2 regions of the Butyrivibrio sp. WCD2001 genome follow, and region 1 is predicted to be linked to the other one. Evidence: predicted binding sites of a transcription regulator. Region 1 holds the regulator's gene; the other holds the start of a gene.
The links. Region 1 encodes HrcA, which represses chaperone genes, less so after heat shock. Its sites were predicted from a motif close to TGTTAGCACTCNNNNNNNNNGAGTGCTAACA; they were not measured.
Positions count from the first base shown of each region.

Region 2: the regulator HrcA is predicted to act here: its motif matches at 3,838-3,868, upstream of G630_RS0114590 (co-chaperone GroES).

Region 1 covers NZ_AUJZ01000007.1:186,907-195,247, reverse strand. The annotation lists gene G630_RS0108605 (glycosyltransferase family 2 protein) at 1-281, shown strand, start outside; gene G630_RS0108600 (hypothetical protein) at 271-1,224, shown strand; gene G630_RS0108595 (pyridoxal phosphate-dependent aminotransferase) at 1,249-2,493, shown strand; gene G630_RS25025 (DUF6465 family protein) at 2,584-3,237, shown strand; gene hrcA (heat-inducible transcriptional repressor HrcA) at 3,441-4,472, shown strand; gene grpE (nucleotide exchange factor GrpE) at 4,492-5,172, shown strand; gene dnaK (molecular chaperone DnaK) at 5,300-7,180, shown strand; gene dnaJ (molecular chaperone DnaJ) at 7,275-8,341, shown strand, end outside.
Region 2 covers NZ_AUJZ01000020.1:16,724-25,064, forward strand. The annotation lists gene G630_RS0114575 (response regulator) at 1-471, opposite strand, end outside; gene G630_RS23800 (response regulator transcription factor) at 482-1,504, opposite strand; gene groL (chaperonin GroEL) at 1,803-3,425, opposite strand; gene G630_RS0114590 (co-chaperone GroES) at 3,509-3,793, opposite strand; gene G630_RS0114595 (metallophosphoesterase family protein) at 3,950-4,846, opposite strand; gene G630_RS0114600 (hypothetical protein) at 4,977-5,276, shown strand; gene G630_RS0114605 (glycoside hydrolase family 3 protein) at 5,373-7,784, opposite strand; gene ppdK (pyruvate, phosphate dikinase) at 7,964-8,341, opposite strand, start outside.

The DNA.
Region 1 (8,341 bases):
TAAACGAGCGCAAGACCCTGACCTGCACGATAAGCATGAAAAAGCTTATCTATTCGGACCTTCCTTTTTCCGAGATCAAGCGGAAGATGAAGGAGATGATGGGTTCCGATTTTTATAAAGAGTATGGGAAGGGCAAGCTTCCGTCCTGGGCATCCGAGGAGGATGCGTATGTTTACAGGTATCAGGTGGCGGGTATGCCGGTTTTGCGGCTGATGCTTCTTAGCAGGAAGACGCGCCTGAAATCCCGGATTAAAGCGAGGATCAGAAAAAATGGTATATGATTGCATTCCATTTTTTAATGAAGTGGACATCCTGAGGCTGAGGTTAGAAATCCTTAGTCCCTATGTGGATAAGTTCATTATAGAAGAGTCAACAATGACCTTCTCGGGTGAAGAGAAGGAGCTTTGTTTTGAAAAGAACAGAGATCTTTTCAAGGATTATCTTGACCGCATAGAGTATGTGGTGGTCACTGATTCGCCGGTGGATGCGTTGACCCACGAGAGGGATTATTTTCAGAAAAACCGTCTGATAGAGGGGCTGAAGAAAGTCGGCGCGACGAGCGACGACATAATCCTGTTCGGTGATGTGGATGAGATTCCAAATCCCAAGGTTCTTACGAAAATCATAGAGAATTTTGATAAGACGAAGGTCTACCACTTGGCGCAGAGGAATTTTTATGTATTCCTTAATATGGAAGAAAAGTCGGGAAAGCTGCTCTCGATTACCGGAGAGTTCCCGGAGGTTGCGGAGAGCGACAGGAAGTGGCTTGGAACAAAGATTACTTCCATAGATAATATCCCGCGCGAGGGAATCGTAAGGCTGCGCGATCTGGTGTCACCCTGCGATAAAAGGTCTGTCAGAGTCGCTGACGGCGGCTGGCATTTCGGCTACATGGGCGGAAGGCACGAGACCAATCCCGTCGAGAGGATAGGCGTCAAGGTAAAAGCGGCTGCGCATCAGGAGTACAACGACCGCGAGATTCTGGCTGAGACCATGGATAATCTGGTGCTCGGCAGGGACATCTTCGGAAGGGATGCGAGATTTGAGCGTACGGAGGTCGACGGAAGTTATCCGGAGTACCTTCTTAAGCATATAGGAGAGTATGATTATCTGGTAATGCCACCCATTACAGCTTTTTCAAGGCTGTATCATAAGCTGGATATTACGGTGGGAAGGTTCATCAGGAAGGCGTACCATAAAATTAGAAGGATGCTTATAAAGTAACAAGTAGTTATGCCTTCTCCATTTATGGAGAAGGTGTCAGCGAAGCTGACGGATGAGGAGTATGAAAAAAGTATGAGCACAACATTATCTACGAGAATGGCGGCGGTAAAAATGTCCCCGACCACGGCTCTCTTCGGAAAGGTGGAGGAGCTTAGGCGGAAGGGAGAGGACATAGTTTCTCTCAATGTGGGCGAGCCCGATTTCCCTACGCCGGACAATATCAAAGAAGCGGGAATACGGGCAATCAATGAGAATTTCACCAAATACACCACCGGAAACGGTATCGCACCGCTTCGGGAGGCGATAATCGAGAAGATGAAAAAGGACAACGGCGTCACCTATGAGATGAATGAGGTGGCGGTGACCGTCGGTGCGAAGCAGGCGCTGTTTGGTGCGCTGTGCGCTGTTGCGGGCGAGGGTGATGAGGTCATAATCCCCATTCCGTGCTATGTCAGCTATCCCGATATGGTAGCTCTTGCGGGCGCAAAGCCCGTTCTTGTGAAGAGGAAGGACGATTTTTCTCTTGATCTTGAAGCCATTGAGAGTGCGATAAACGAACGCACCAAGGCTGTTATAATATGTACCCCGGACAATCCCACCGGCAAGGTTTACGGCGAGGATGAGCTGAAGGGGCTCTCTGACCTTGCAATCAGCAGGGATATCTTTGTTATTTCCGATGAAATTTATGAAAAAATAATATACGGTGAGAATCGCCACAAAAGCATTTCTGCGTTTGAGGGGATGAAGGACAGGACTATCGTGGTTAACGGTTTTTCCAAGACATACTCCATGACTGGCTGGAGACTTGGGTACGTCTGCGGCAGAGCCGATGTTATTGGCGCTGCGGTGAAGGTGCAGAGCCAGACAACTACCACACCTCCGAGCATCTCACAGTATGCGGCGGTCGAGGCACTTTGCGGGCCCCAGGATTCTGTCGAGCTCATGAGATCAGAGTTTGAGAAGCGCAGAGATTTTGTTCAGGAAAAACTGCGAGGGATACCCGGTGTCATTTGCCATGAGATCCAGGGAGCTTTCTATGCGTTCTTCGATATCCGTGCTTTTCTCGGAAAAGAATACGAGGGTTACGGAATTATAGATGACGATACACGATTATGCGAATATTTGTTGGAAAAATACGGTGTTGCCATGATGCCCGGAAGTGCCTATTTTGCCCCAGGATTCGTGAGAATTTCGTTTGCGTCCTCCATGGAAGTGCTTAAAAAGGCGCTTTCAAGAATAGAATCTGGTCTAAAAGCGCATAAATGTTGACTTTTTTTAGAATATGTACTAAACTCAAAAACGTAATGATAAATTTGCAAAAACGCATAACACGCGTTCCTTACGGAAAGAGAGGGAGATATGGCTGAAGACAAGTTGAGAGAAGCAGCTTTAAAGCCGATTGCGACTATCAAGAAACCGGTAATTGCTGCAGAAAAGAAGGATGAAGTAAAGCCTGCTGAGGCAGAGGCACCTAAGGCTGAGGAGAAGAAGGCTACAGCAGCTAAGAAGCCCGCAGCAAAGAAGGCAGCAGCTAAGAAGCCCGCAGCAAAGAAGGCTACAGCAACTAAGGCAGCAGCTAAGAAGACTGAGACCAAGGCAGCTGATAAGAAGGAAGAGAAGAAGCCCGCAGCAAAGAAGCCTGCAGCAAAGAAGGCAGCACCTGCTAAAAAGGCTACAGCAACCAAGGCAGCAGCCAAGAAGACTGAGACTAAGGCAGCAGCTAAGCCAGCAGCAAAGAAGCCTGCAGCAAAGAAGGCTACAGCAGCTAAGAAGCCAGCAGCAAAGAAGACAACAGCTGCAAAGGCTCCTGCAACAAAGACAAATATCGTTCTTCAGTATGCTGATAAGAGCGTTACATATGACACCTTTATCGAGAATGCCAAGAATGTATGGCAGTATGATATGGGAAGAAAAGTTTCCGAGATCAAGACTCTTGAGCTTTATGTAAAGCCCGAAGAGGAAAGAGTATACTTCGTTGTTAACGGCGAGGTTCATGCTGATTTTGGGATGTGATAAACAAGGATGGAAGGTCCCGGCCTGGCAAGCTTGCTTGCTGCAGGCCGGGACTTTATCACATATATGTAGATTATTCGTCCCCAGGGAGAAATCCTTGGGGTTTTTTATTGACATTAATAATTTATAGTGGTAATTTATTCTCAGAAGATGTTAGCACTCAATGACGTTGAGTGCTAACACATCAAAAAAGGAGGTTTGTGATGCAACTGGATGACAGAAAAAAGAAAATACTGCATGCAATTGTTCGCAATTACCTCGAGACAGGCGAGCCAGTGGGCAGTAGGACGATTTCCAAGTACACGGATCTTAATCTCAGTTCGGCTACCATCAGAAACGAGATGGCGGATCTTGAGGAGATGGGACTTATATTGCAGCCTCATACTTCCGCGGGACGTATTCCGTCAGATCAGGGCTACAGAGTTTATGTAGATGAGATGCTCGCTGAGAAGGAACAGGAAGTTGAGAACATGAAGGAGATGCTTCTGGATAAAGAAGAGAAGCTTGAGAAGCTCCTTAAGCAGGTTGCCAAGACCCTGGCGGTTGATACCAACTACGCTTCGATGATCTCAGCACCCATGATCAGAAGGAATAAGCTGAAATTCGTACAGCTTTCCAGAGTGGATGAGGAACACATTCTTACCACTATAGTAATAGAAGGAAACGTAATTAAGAACCGAATGGTTGAGGTGGAGCAGGAGCTTTCCGAAGCGGATATGCTTAAGCTCAATATCCTGCTTAATACCAGACTTGCAGGACTTTCCGTAGAGGACATTAACCTCGGACTTATAACTGCGATGAAGCAGGAGGCGGGTATCCACAGCGAGATAATCGACAAGATACTCGATACAGCCGGAGATGCCATTACGGAGGATGAGGACCTTCAGATTTACACCAGCGGTGCGAACAACATTTTCAGATATCCCGAGCTTGCTGATAAGGAGAGAGCAAGTGACCTCATAACCACTTTTGAGGATAAGAGCGATCTTACAAGTATCGTTGAGAATGCGCTTCAGTCCTCCTCAGAGGAGACAGGTATACAGGTTTACATCGGTAATGAGTCTCCGGTTCAGTCCATGAAGGATTGCAGCGTTGTAACAGCGACCTACGATCTCGGAGAGGGCATGAGAGGAACGGTAGGAGTTATCGGACCTAAGCGAATGGATTACGACAAAGTTGTCGGAGCACTTAAGAATATGATGAGAGCTCTGGATGATTTATATAAAAAAGAATAGAACCATAAGGAGTATTTAAGTGAGTAAGGAAGTTAAGAAGGATACAAATACAGTGTCCGGTAAGAAAACTGCAAAGGAACTTCAGCAGGAAGTTGCCGAGAAGGCTAAAAAGGTAGCTGATGCAGCAAACAAGGTTGCCGAGGCCGCAGAGGAAGAGGCTGCCGAAGCTGTAGCAGAGGCCGCTGAGAGCGTAGAAGGTGCCGAGAACACTGAAAACGCCGAGGGTGAGAAGAAAGGTCTTTTCGGTAAAAAAGAAAAGAAGAACCCTTACAAAGAAAAGTTCGAAGAGATGCAGGATAAATACATGCGCCAGCTTGCTGAGTTTGAGAACTTCAGAACAAGAACCGACAGAGAAAAGGCGCAGATGTTCAACCAGGGAGCATCCAGTGTACTTGAGAAAATTCTCCCTGTTGTAGATAACTTCGAAAGAGGACTTGCTGCTGTCCCTGAAGAAGAGAAGAATTCCGCTTTTGCAGACGGAATGAATATGATATACAAGCAGCTTATGAAGCAGATTGAGGATCTTGGTGTAACTCCCATCGAAGCCGTTGGAAAGGAATTTGATCCTAATTTCCACAACGCTGTAATGCAGGTTGAGAGCGAAGATGTCGAGGAAGGATTCGTGGCACAGGAGCTTCAGAAGGGTTATATGTATCACGACACAGTGCTCAGACACAGCATGGTTGCCGTTGCTAAGTAATCACTTAGCGAGGTTTTGCCGAGCTTAGTGTACTACTTAGTTCTGTCGAACACGAAGTGTGAGAGCAGAACTTCATTAGATTTTTATTGTTAATTATTCATTAGTTTTATAAACGGAGGAAAATAAAATGAGTAAGATCATAGGTATCGATTTAGGAACAACCAACAGCTGCGTAGCTGTTATGGAAGGTGGTCAGCCCACCGTTATCGCTAACGCTGAGGGTGCAAGAACAACACCTTCAATTGTAGCTTTCACAAAGAATGGCGAGCGTCTCGTAGGTGAGCCCGCTAAGCGTCAGGCAGTAACAAACGCTGAGAACACAATCTCATCAATCAAGAGAGATATGGGTACAGACAACGGCCGCACAATCGACGGCAAGAAGTATTCACCTCAGCAGATTTCAGCTATGATTCTTCAGAAGCTGAAGGCAGACGCAGAACAGTATCTCGGCGAAAAAGTAACAGAGGCAGTAATTACAGTTCCCGCATACTTCAATGACGCACAGCGTCAGGCTACAAAGGATGCAGGTAAGATTGCAGGTCTTGAAGTAAAGCGTATTATCAACGAGCCTACAGCAGCAGCTCTTGCTTACGGTCTTGATAACGAAAAAGAGCAGAAGATCATGGTATACGACCTTGGTGGTGGTACCTTCGACGTATCAATCATCGATATAGGTGACGGTGTTATCGAAGTTCTTTCAACAAACGGTGACACACACCTCGGTGGTGACGACTTTGACCAGAAGATCATCGACTGGATGGTATCTGAGTTCAAGGCTAAGGAAGGAGTAGACCTTTCAAGCGATAAGATGGCTATGCAGAGACTTAAGGAAGCAGCTGAGAAGGCTAAGAAGGAACTTTCTTCTTCTACAACAACCAACATCAACCTTCCTTTCATTACAGCTACAGCAGAAGGCCCCAAGCACTTTGATATGGATCTCACAAGAGCTAAGTTCGAGGAGCTTATTCACGACCTCGTAGAGAGAAGTGCTATTCCGGTACAGAACGCTATGAAGGATGCAGGTCTTAACTATTCAGACCTTGGAAAAGTTCTCCTTGTAGGTGGTTCAACACGTGTTCCCTGCGTAGTTGAGAAGGTTAAGCAGCTCACAGGACATGAGCCTTCAAAGAACCTTAATCCCGATGAGTGCGTAGCAGTAGGTGCAGGTATCCAGGGTGGTAAGCTTGCAGGCGATACAGGTGCAGGCGATATCCTTCTTCTTGATGTAACACCTCTTTCACTTTCAATCGAGACAATGGGTGGTGTTGCTACAAGACTTATCGAGCGTAACACAACTATTCCTACAAAGAAGAGCCAGGTATTCTCAACTGCAGCTGATAACCAGACAGCCGTTGATATCAACGTTCTTCAGGGTGAGAGACAGTTCGCTAAGGACAACAAGTCACTCGGACAGTTCCGTCTTGATGGAATCCCTCCGGCAATGAGAGGTGTTCCGCAGATCGAGGTTACATTTGATATCGATGCAAACGGTATCGTTAACGTATCCGCTAAGGATCTTGGAACAGGTAAAGAGCAGCACATCACAATCACAGCTGGCTCCAACATGTCTGACGAGGATATCGATAAGGCTATCAAGGAAGCTGCTGAGTACGAAGCTCAGGATAAGAAGCGTAAGGAAGGCATTGACGCTAGAAACGAAGCTGATTCCTTCGTATTCCAGACAGAGAAGGCTATTCAGGAAGTTGGCGACAAGATCGATCCTTCTCAGAAGCAGACTGTAGAGGATGATCTCAAGGCTCTCAAGGATACTCTTGAGCAGACTAAGGATCGTGAGCTTACAGACAGCGAGATCGACACAATCAAGAGCCAGAAGGAGAAGCTCATGACTGATGCTCAGGCTCTCTTCGCTAAGGTTTATGAGAGTGCTCAGGGCGCAGCAGGTGCTCAGGGTGCAGGCCCTGACATGAGCGGCATGGGCGGCTCAGCTCAGAGCTCAGATGCAGGTAATGCAGACGACGTAGTTGACGGCGACTACAGAGAGGTTTAATCCGTTTTATAAAACTTTAATAATATAAATATTGCTAATGCCCAATACATCAGATAAGATGTATTGGGCAATTAGCGTAAATTAGGAGAGACACATGGCAGATCAGAAGCGCGATTATTACGAGGTCCTTGGCGTTAGCAAGGGAGCCAGTGATGATGAAATAAAAAAAGCATACCGTGTGCTTGCAAAGAAGTACCATCCGGATATGAACCCCGGAGATGCAGCTGCAGCAGACAAGTTCAAGGAGGCATCCGAGGCGTATGCGGTTTTGAGCGATCCTGAGAAGAGACGTCAGTATGATCAGTTCGGTCACGCTGCATTTGAGGGCGGTGCCGGCGGATATGGCGGATTCGACTTCGGTGGAGCAGACTTTGGCGATATATTCGGTGATATATTCGGAGATTTCTTCGGAGGCGGCAGAAGGAGCCAGGGTGCGAGGAGCGGCCCTGCAAAGGGAGCAAATATTCGTGCCAGCGTTCGTATAACCTTTGAGGAAGCAGTTTTCGGATGTGAGAAGGAACTGGAACTTAGACTTAAGGATCCCTGCCCGACCTGTAAGGGAACCGGTGCTAAGCCGGGAACAACAGCTCAGATGTGTCCTAAGTGCGGTGGTAAAGGTCAGGTTGTATTCACACAGCAGTCCTTCTTCGGCACAGTCAGAAATGTTCAGACATGTCCCGACTGTAACGGAAGCGGTAAGGTAATTAAGGATAAGTGTACCGATTGTGGCGGAACAGGATATGTTGCAAGCAACAAGAGAATTCAGGTTTCAATCCCCGCAGGTATTGATAACGGACAGAGCGTTCGTATCCGTGAAAAGGGTGAGCCCGGCAGAAACGGCGGACCGAGAGGTGATCTTCTTGTAGAAGTTATCGTACAGGATCATCCTATTTTCCAGAGACAGGATTATGATATTTTCTCAACAGTTCCTATGTCTTATGCAATAGCAGCACTGGGCGGAACGGTTGCTATAGATACCGTTGACGGCAAGGTGCTCTATGATGTTAAGGCAGGTACTCAGACAGATACGAGAGTAAGACTTCGCGGAAAGGGTGTTCCGACACTCAGGAACAAGGATGTAAGAGGTGACCATTATGTTACTCTTGTAGTTCAGGTTCCGGATAAACTCTCCAAGGAAGCGAAGGAGCTCCTTAAGCAGTT
Region 2 (8,341 bases), on a different contig from region 1:
CTTAAGCCAGTCACGAATCATCTGCATATAGGCCACATCATCATCCACTATAAGCACGACTTTTCGTGTCTGCTGCAACATTCTCTGACTAAATACATCCGACACTGTATCCAGGAACGCCTTCATATCCAAGGGACGTTCAAACCAAGCTGTGATGCACCTTCCCGGTATGGTTTTAATAGCTTCATTGTACTCTTCATGCTTACCAATCAAAATAAGACTTTTTTCCTTCTCCATGCAAAGGTCTTTTAAATATACCAGGAATGAAGCACTATCAGAAACAGTCTCATCCATATAATAAACTATGAGCTCGCAGCTCTCAGTATTGCTTTGTAGCTTTTTCATATCAATCGGTATGTATTTGCTAACACATCCTATTTCAGCAAGCTTCATTTCCATTCCGTGCACCGAAAATGTTTCCTGCGAGCTTAAAATAACCACGTTTTCCTTACCCATTTTTTCCTTACCCATTTGAACCCCCTCAGATGGCATTGGTAATATTACGAATTTCATCCCACTCAAGACTATTCAGATAGATTTTTATCGAAGATATTTTCTTATAGTCTTCAGGCTTTAAAGCACGTTTCATAAGAGAATCCACTATTGACTGAACTATATCAAAGTCTTCTTCTATAGCAAACTCTCTTATTGCCATAAGTGCATCCTGGACCTCCTCATCAGATATTTCTTCCTTCTCCTCCTCTTTTGTCCGATCCAAAAGTGCTTTCTCATGCCTTCTGCATTCTTCAATAAAAGCGATATGATTATTCTTTATAAACTCAATGTTATTTTCATTCGCTGCGTTTTCCATCTCTAAGGCCTTAGCTGATAAAGTCATACATCCTATTATTCTGGATGTACTTTTAAGCCCGTGAGCTTTAATCGTATAATTCTCTATGTCACCTTCTGCAAAACACTTTTCAAGTATTTCAATATTATTCGAAATATGTCTTATAAAAATATCGATTGATGAAAGATATGCCTCGGCAGAAGCACAGTTTTTTATCCCCTCCCGGGCATCGATCAGCGGTTCTTCAATTATCCATTCGGGAAGTTTTTCAAGTTCCCGGTCTATAAATTCATTGTCCTTTGGATCTGTTTTTGAAATATCTGCATTATCATTATCTGAGACTGTTTTACCGGCTGCATTGTCAAAAACACTGTTTACTCTTGAAAGAAGTTCATCGGCCCTGACCGGTTTTTTAATATAATCGGCCGCGCCCATTTCAAGTCCTTTATTCTCGCTCTCTTTACTGTCATCGGAAGTAAGAAAAATAAATGGAACATTCACTCCTGCCTTGGACTTTATCAGTCTCTGCAATTCATAGCCTGACATAGAAGGCATCTTAATATCCGAGATAACCATATCCGGAAGGCTTCTTACGAACAGTTCAACAGCAGCTTCTCCGGAATCAACCAGGATAGTCTCATAATCATTCTTAAGTGCACGATCCGCTATCTTCAGCATCATAAGTTCATCGTCAACTATCAGTATCTTCTTCACTTCGAACCTCCAAGTTTGCTCTCACCAAGACACCATCGTCTACCTGAGCTTACAGGAAAATCATTTTTCCGCGGATGTCCCCACTGTGTACATAGAATCCCTACATTATAAATATTTTAGCTTTATATGAACAAAAAAACTATTAACTGCATATTAAATATGTACCAATATAATGAATTTGCTGTAAATCAAAAAGGAAGACAATCTATTTCGAATAAATCGATAGACTGTCTTCCTATTTTTTTAGATAATGCGATCTATATCTAATTTAACATTATGGTTGATTCATCCTTATGGATTACATCATTCCCATTCCTGCACCGCCTGCAGGCATCGGAGGTACGGGCTCCTTGATTGTAGCAACAGCTGCCTCAGTTGTAAGGAAGCTTGATGCAACAGATGTAGCATTCTGAAGGGCACTTCTTGTAACCTTTGCAGGGTCAATGATACCATCCTTGATCATATCAACGTACTCCTCTGAGTATGCGTTGAATCCAATTCCCTTCTTGGACTCCTTAACCTTATTAACAATTACAGATCCGTCAAGACCGGCATTGTTTGCAATATGGTAAAGAGGAGCTTCGAGTGCCTTAAGAACTACCTTAGCACCTGTCTTCTCATCACCCTCAAGTGAAGCTGCTACCTTCTCAACATCCTTGCAAGCATGAATGTATGCACTACCACCACCAAAGATGATACCTTCCTCAACAGCTGCTCTTGTAGCATTGAGAGCATCCTCCATACGATACTTAGCTTCCTTCATCTCTGTCTCTGTAGCAGCACCTACTCTGATAACTGCAACACCGCCGGCGAGCTTAGCAAGTCTCTCCTGAAGTTTCTCTCTATCAAAATCAGAAGTTGTGTCATCAATCTGCTTCTTGATCTGAGCAACTCTTGCCTGAATGTCGCCCTTATTGCCAAGGCCATCAACGATTGTTGTCTTCTCCTTCTCAACCTTGATGCTCTTAGCACGACCAAGATCATCCATTGTAGTATCCTTAAGCTCAAGACCAAGGTCAGAGCTGATAACCTTACCACCTGTAAGAATAGCGATATCCTCAAGCATAGCCTTTCTTCTGTCACCATAGCCGGGAGCCTTAACAGCAACTACATTGAAGGTTCCGCGGAGCTTGTTAACGATAAGAGTTGTAAGAGCCTCACCGTCAACGTCCTCAGCGATGATAAGAAGCTTAGAACCTGTCTTAACAATCTGCTCAAGAAGAGGAAGAATATCCTGGATATTGGAAATCTTCTTATCTGTGATGAGTATGAAAGGATCATCAAGGTTAGCTTCCATCTTGTCCATATCTGTAGCCATGTAAGCTGAGATATAACCACGATCAAACTGCATACCTTCTACAAGATCAAGCTCTGTGAGCATTGTCTTGGATTCCTCAATTGTGATAACGCCATCATTGGAAACCTTCTCCATAGCGTCAGCGATCATCTGACCAACTTCATCATCACCTGATGAAACAGCGGCAACTCTCATGATCTGATCCTTGCCCTTAACCTTTGTAGCCATCTTGCTGATAGAAGCTACTGCTGCATCTGTAGCCTTCTTCATGCCCTTTCTAAGAACAATAGGGTTAGCTCCTGCTGCAAGGTTCTTAACACCTTCATTGATCATAGCCTGTGCAAGTACTGTAGCTGTTGTTGTACCGTCACCTGCTACATCGTTAGTCTTTGTAGCAACTTCCTTAACAAGCTGAGCGCCCATGTTCTCATAAGCATCCTCAAGCTCGATCTCTTTTGCGATTGTAACACCGTCGTTTGTGATTGTGGGTGCACCATAGCTCTTATCAAGAACTACATTTCTTCCCTTAGGTCCGATTGTTACTCTTACTGTATCTGCAAGCTTATTAACGCCTTCTACCATAGCTGTGCGGGCGTCAGCACCGTACTTAATTGTCTTTGCCATTTTTATATGCCTCCGTATATTGTTTTTCCCCTCATCCGCCCTTCGGGCACCTTCTCCCCAAGGAGAAGGCATAGATGAGATAATTACTTAATGATAGCGAGTATATCGTTCTGCTTAACAATGATGTAGGTAACGTCGTCGAGCTTAACCTCTGTTCCTGCATACTTGGAATAGATAACGTTGTCACCCTTCTTTACCTGCATCTTCACTTCCTTACCATCAACGACTCCGCCGGGGCCTACAGCGATAACCTCTGCCTGCTGCGGCTTCTCCTTCTCTGCACCGGGAAGTACGATTCCTGACTTAGTTGTCTCCTCAGCTTCAAGCGCCTTAAGTACGACTCTGTCTGCAAGTGGTTCTAACTTCATTTTTTTTGCCTCCTTATATCTTCAACATATTATTGACTTTTTATTGTTAGCACTCATATGATTCGAGTGCTAATCACCAAGAAATATATTACCACACACGATAAAAAATGCAATACCCACATGTGAATATTTGCAGAAATGCAAAGAAATAGTGTTTTAATTATTATGCTTTGGGCGCGGGATATCCTTGCCCGACAAATCCACATAGTTTTCCTTAAGAGCCTCTGCCCAGTACTGCTCAGGTATTGCCGGCCATCTTACCATTCCCCTGTCCTCCTCACAAAGCTTCATCGCCTGTAGAAGAATGGATTCGCTTAGATCCACACCGGTTCTGATTGTATGCATAGTTATTGCCGCCCATGCAGGTGCATATTCCATAAGACCGCTTGACTGAAATTCCTTAAGGATTTCATGCCTGTCATATTTTACCTGTACCAGTTCTTCCTCCCAACCGGTCTTACCGCTGTGGATAATGGCGAACTCAGCATAGCAGTTCTTATTTCTGGGAAGTCCCATAGCTCCGGGATTCACCGCTCTTTTTTCTCTGTATAAAAAGCACTCCTGTACATGAGTATGTGCATGCAGGAGCATGTTTGTTTTTATTTTATTAAGTGTGCGCTTGGTGTTTCTCTTATCCCCGAATAGAAGTTCCGACGCATTTGACGGTGATCCGTGACAATATTCAAAGCCTGCCGAACCTTCCGGATTCCATATTCCGTAAATCGGAAGTTCCTCAAACAGATTAAAATCCTTCTCTGTCAATTGCTCATATGTATAAAGAAGAGCGCCGCTTCCTGAACCTTTCATCCAACCGTTCTCACCGGATTTTCTGTAATTCAGCATGCTTTCCTCGCGATTTCCGCGAACAGTATAGCACGTGAAATACTGTCTGAGCACATATATGAGATCCATTGTCTTTCTTACGCCCGGGCAATCCGAAATATAATCTCCAAGTAAAATGTAATTAGTTATCCCCTTCCCCATGCAATAATCTATACAGGCCTGAAGGGCTGAGTGATTTCCATGAATATCACCGAATACTGCAATATCCAATAGTTTCTCCAATCTATTCTCAAGTTTTTTATATTTTTATAATAAGTAGTTAATAGTCAAAAAATAACCTCTGTGCGAAAATATATTCATAAGTTGGTTCAATAATCGCATCTTCGAATGGAGGTTAATTATGGCAGACAATCGTGAAGATTTAATCCGTTCTCTGGCAGGTGTCATGGGCATGAGTGGAGAAGCAAAGAAGAAAGATTCTCACTTTGACCCCTCAACCGGTACACTTTATTGCGGGAGTAAAGTCTTTTCACAAAGTGATATTGCCGAGGCAAAGAAATTCTGTGAAACCAACATGAAAAAGATGGCTGATATAGGCGACAATGCCGCAATGTATTATGAAATTGCTGCATCTGCCGTTGAACTTCTTGAGCAGGACAGTGTTAAAAACGGCGGAAAAGTTGTTGTGAAGGATTCATGAGGTGACCCCCATCCGTCAGCTTCGCTGCCACCTTCCCCCATGGGGGGAAGGCTTTTTTATATCACTATCACCTCCCTTGGGGGAAGGCATTTTTATTTAATCAATTCTCAGTATTAATGTAAGGATATTCTTAGCTGCCATGTTTAGTTCATCTCGTGTGATGGCGCCTTTTTCAAGAGCAGCTATTATTCTGTCCGGATATCCGCATCCCATCTTCATATCATTTCCGGCCTTACATTCTTTATAATTCTCGCCGTGGGTCCACCAGTCGGTAGTAACCATACCATCAAAGCCCCATTCTCCGCGAAGAATTCCATTTATCATATCCTCGTTTTCCGAAGCGCGTCTTCCATTTATGATATTGTAGGATGTCATTATGCTCCAGGGATGAGCCTCTTTAACAACAATTTCAAAACCCTTTAAGTAAATCTCACGGATTGCCCTCTCAGATGCTCTTGAATCACTGTCCTTTCTATTGGTCTCTTTATTATTCAGAGCAAAATGCTTTATTGTTGCAGCAATATGGTTACTCTGAATTCCACGTACCATTCCGGCAGCCATCTTTCCGGTTAGGAGTGGATCTTCTGAATAATACTCAAAGTTTCTGCCGCAAAGAGGCGATCTGTGAATATTCATTGCAGGTGTCAGCCATACTCCGATGTTATTCTCCTTAACCTCTTCTCCTCCGGCAATTCCAACCTTCGTTGCCACTTCCGGATCCCAGGTACATGCAAGCAGTGTTGCACATGGGAAAGCTGTTGTCTTAACACCAACATGAGGCTGAATTCTTAGGCCGGCAGGTCCATCAGCTGTCATAACATTAGGAATACCAAATTCATTATTATTTCCGTATCCAAAGGTATTGGCCACACCAGTATTTGGCTGTCCTCCTACAAGCCATGCCAGATCTTCATCCGATAATCCTTCTATGAATTTATCAATAGAAATTTTCCCTGTGAAAACATCGATAAACTGAGGTTTGTCTGCGGGCTTATAACGGTTCACGGACTTTTCAGGTCTAATTGCAGGTGACATACCTTCCAGTTCATCTTCGGAAAGAGGTGTAAGCTCATTCTCATTATATTTAGAAGCATCTCCCTGCTCTAACATTTCATATGTACCGTCCGCAAGAAGTCTCTTCTTTAAAGCAACAGGAGCCATCTTCTGGGTGAGCTGGCACACAATCTTATTATCATCAAGGACATATTCCTGCTCAGCAGATCTTGCATTTCTTACATCTGTCCCTACAAAAAATTTATATCTTCCCTTTTCAAGGACGTAAGCAGACTTCTGAATCTTTCCAAGGTCATCATAGGATGCAAAAACATCAACAGGAAATTCAACTACTACCCTCTGTGTCTGTCCGGGCTCAAGTAAAGCAGTCTTTTTAAAACCTACAAGTGTTTTCTCAGGTTTTCCGAGCTTGCCCTGCGGCGACGAAACATAGATCTGAACCACTTCTTTTCCTGCATATTGACCATTGTTTGTCACATTTGCCTTCACAGTGATTATGCCGTCGTCTTCTCTTATTTTGACGCGGCTTACGCTAAAGTCCGTGTATGAAAGACCATATCCGAAGGGATATATTACCTTATCGGATGCATCCTTGATTGTCTCAAAATATCTATAGCCTACATAGATATCCTCTTCGTATTCAACATAATCATCAGAATCATGGAAATGTTCTGTTCCCGGATAATCAGAGAGGTTCCTCGCAAAGGTATCCGCCAGTTTACCACTGGGATTCCCAAGTCCACATAAAAGCTCAGCTGTAGCAAGGCCGCCTTCCATGCCGCCCTGCCATGCGATAAGAGCAGCGTCTATGTCCTTGCTGTCTTTAATCCATGAAACATCAAACATGCCGCCGATATTCAATACTATAACAGTTTTCTCGAAAGCCTTACTTACAGAATTGATTAACTCCTCTTCAGCCTTTGAAAGATAAAAGTCACCTCTTTCAAAAATGCCATTTGTCATATCTATTAGGGGCTGATCCACTCCCTTAAAAGTGCGATCGATTACCTTATCACTCTTTCTGTCCCAACCTTCACCCGAATATCTGCTGATTGAAATAATTGCAGTATCAGTAAACGCTTTTGCCTTAGTCAGAATATCCTCAGGAAGCGCGGGCTCTGCTATAAGTCCCGGCATCTTGCCTTCCTTATATAATCCTTTTACATAATCCTCATAAAAATCAATAGAATCTTCGAAAAGAGAAACCCTCGCTCCAAGTTTCTTAAATCCCTCAGCGAGGTTTGTAACGTAGGGAACGGTAACATCACCTGATCCGCCGCCTCCCTTTACATAATCTATCGTTGCTTTTCCAAAAAGAGCGACCTTTTGTCCTCTTGCAAGAGGCAGTATACTCTTTTCATTTTTTAAAAGAACCATACCTTCTTTTGCAGCATTCTTAGAAATCGCTATATGCTCAGCAGAAGCAGTAACCTTATTTCCATCCTCTCCTAAAGGAAGATTCGGATGATACATTATTCTGGACCATTTTCCCATTGCATAACCTCCATAAGCTTTTCATAAAAAGTATATATGCAATTATTATAGCTGTATTTCATGTATGTTTAAATACACATTTACACCTAAAAAAAGATTCCCCTCTTGCATTAAACAAAAGGGGAATCTCTTATATTTTACTCATTCACACCGAACAAGTTTTAAGCCTTAGGCAAAAATTACTTGTTTGCGATAGCTGCCTGAGCTGCTGCAAGTCTTGCAACAGGTACACGGAAAGGTGAGCATGAAACATAGTCAAGGCCAATCTTGTGGCAGAACTCAACTGATGAAGGATCTCCACCGTGCTCTCCGCAGATACCAACGTGAAGCTTAGGATTAACGGGCTTACCAAGCTTAAGTGACATATCCATAAGCTTACCAACACCTGTCTGATCAAGCTTAGCGAAAGGATCGTTCTCGAAGATCTTCTCATCATAGTAAGCGTTAAGGAACTTACCAGCGTCATCACGAGAGAATCCAAATGTCATCTGTGTAAGGTCGTTTGTACCGAAGCAGAAGAAGTCAGCCTCAGCAGCGATCTCGTCAGCTGTAAGAGC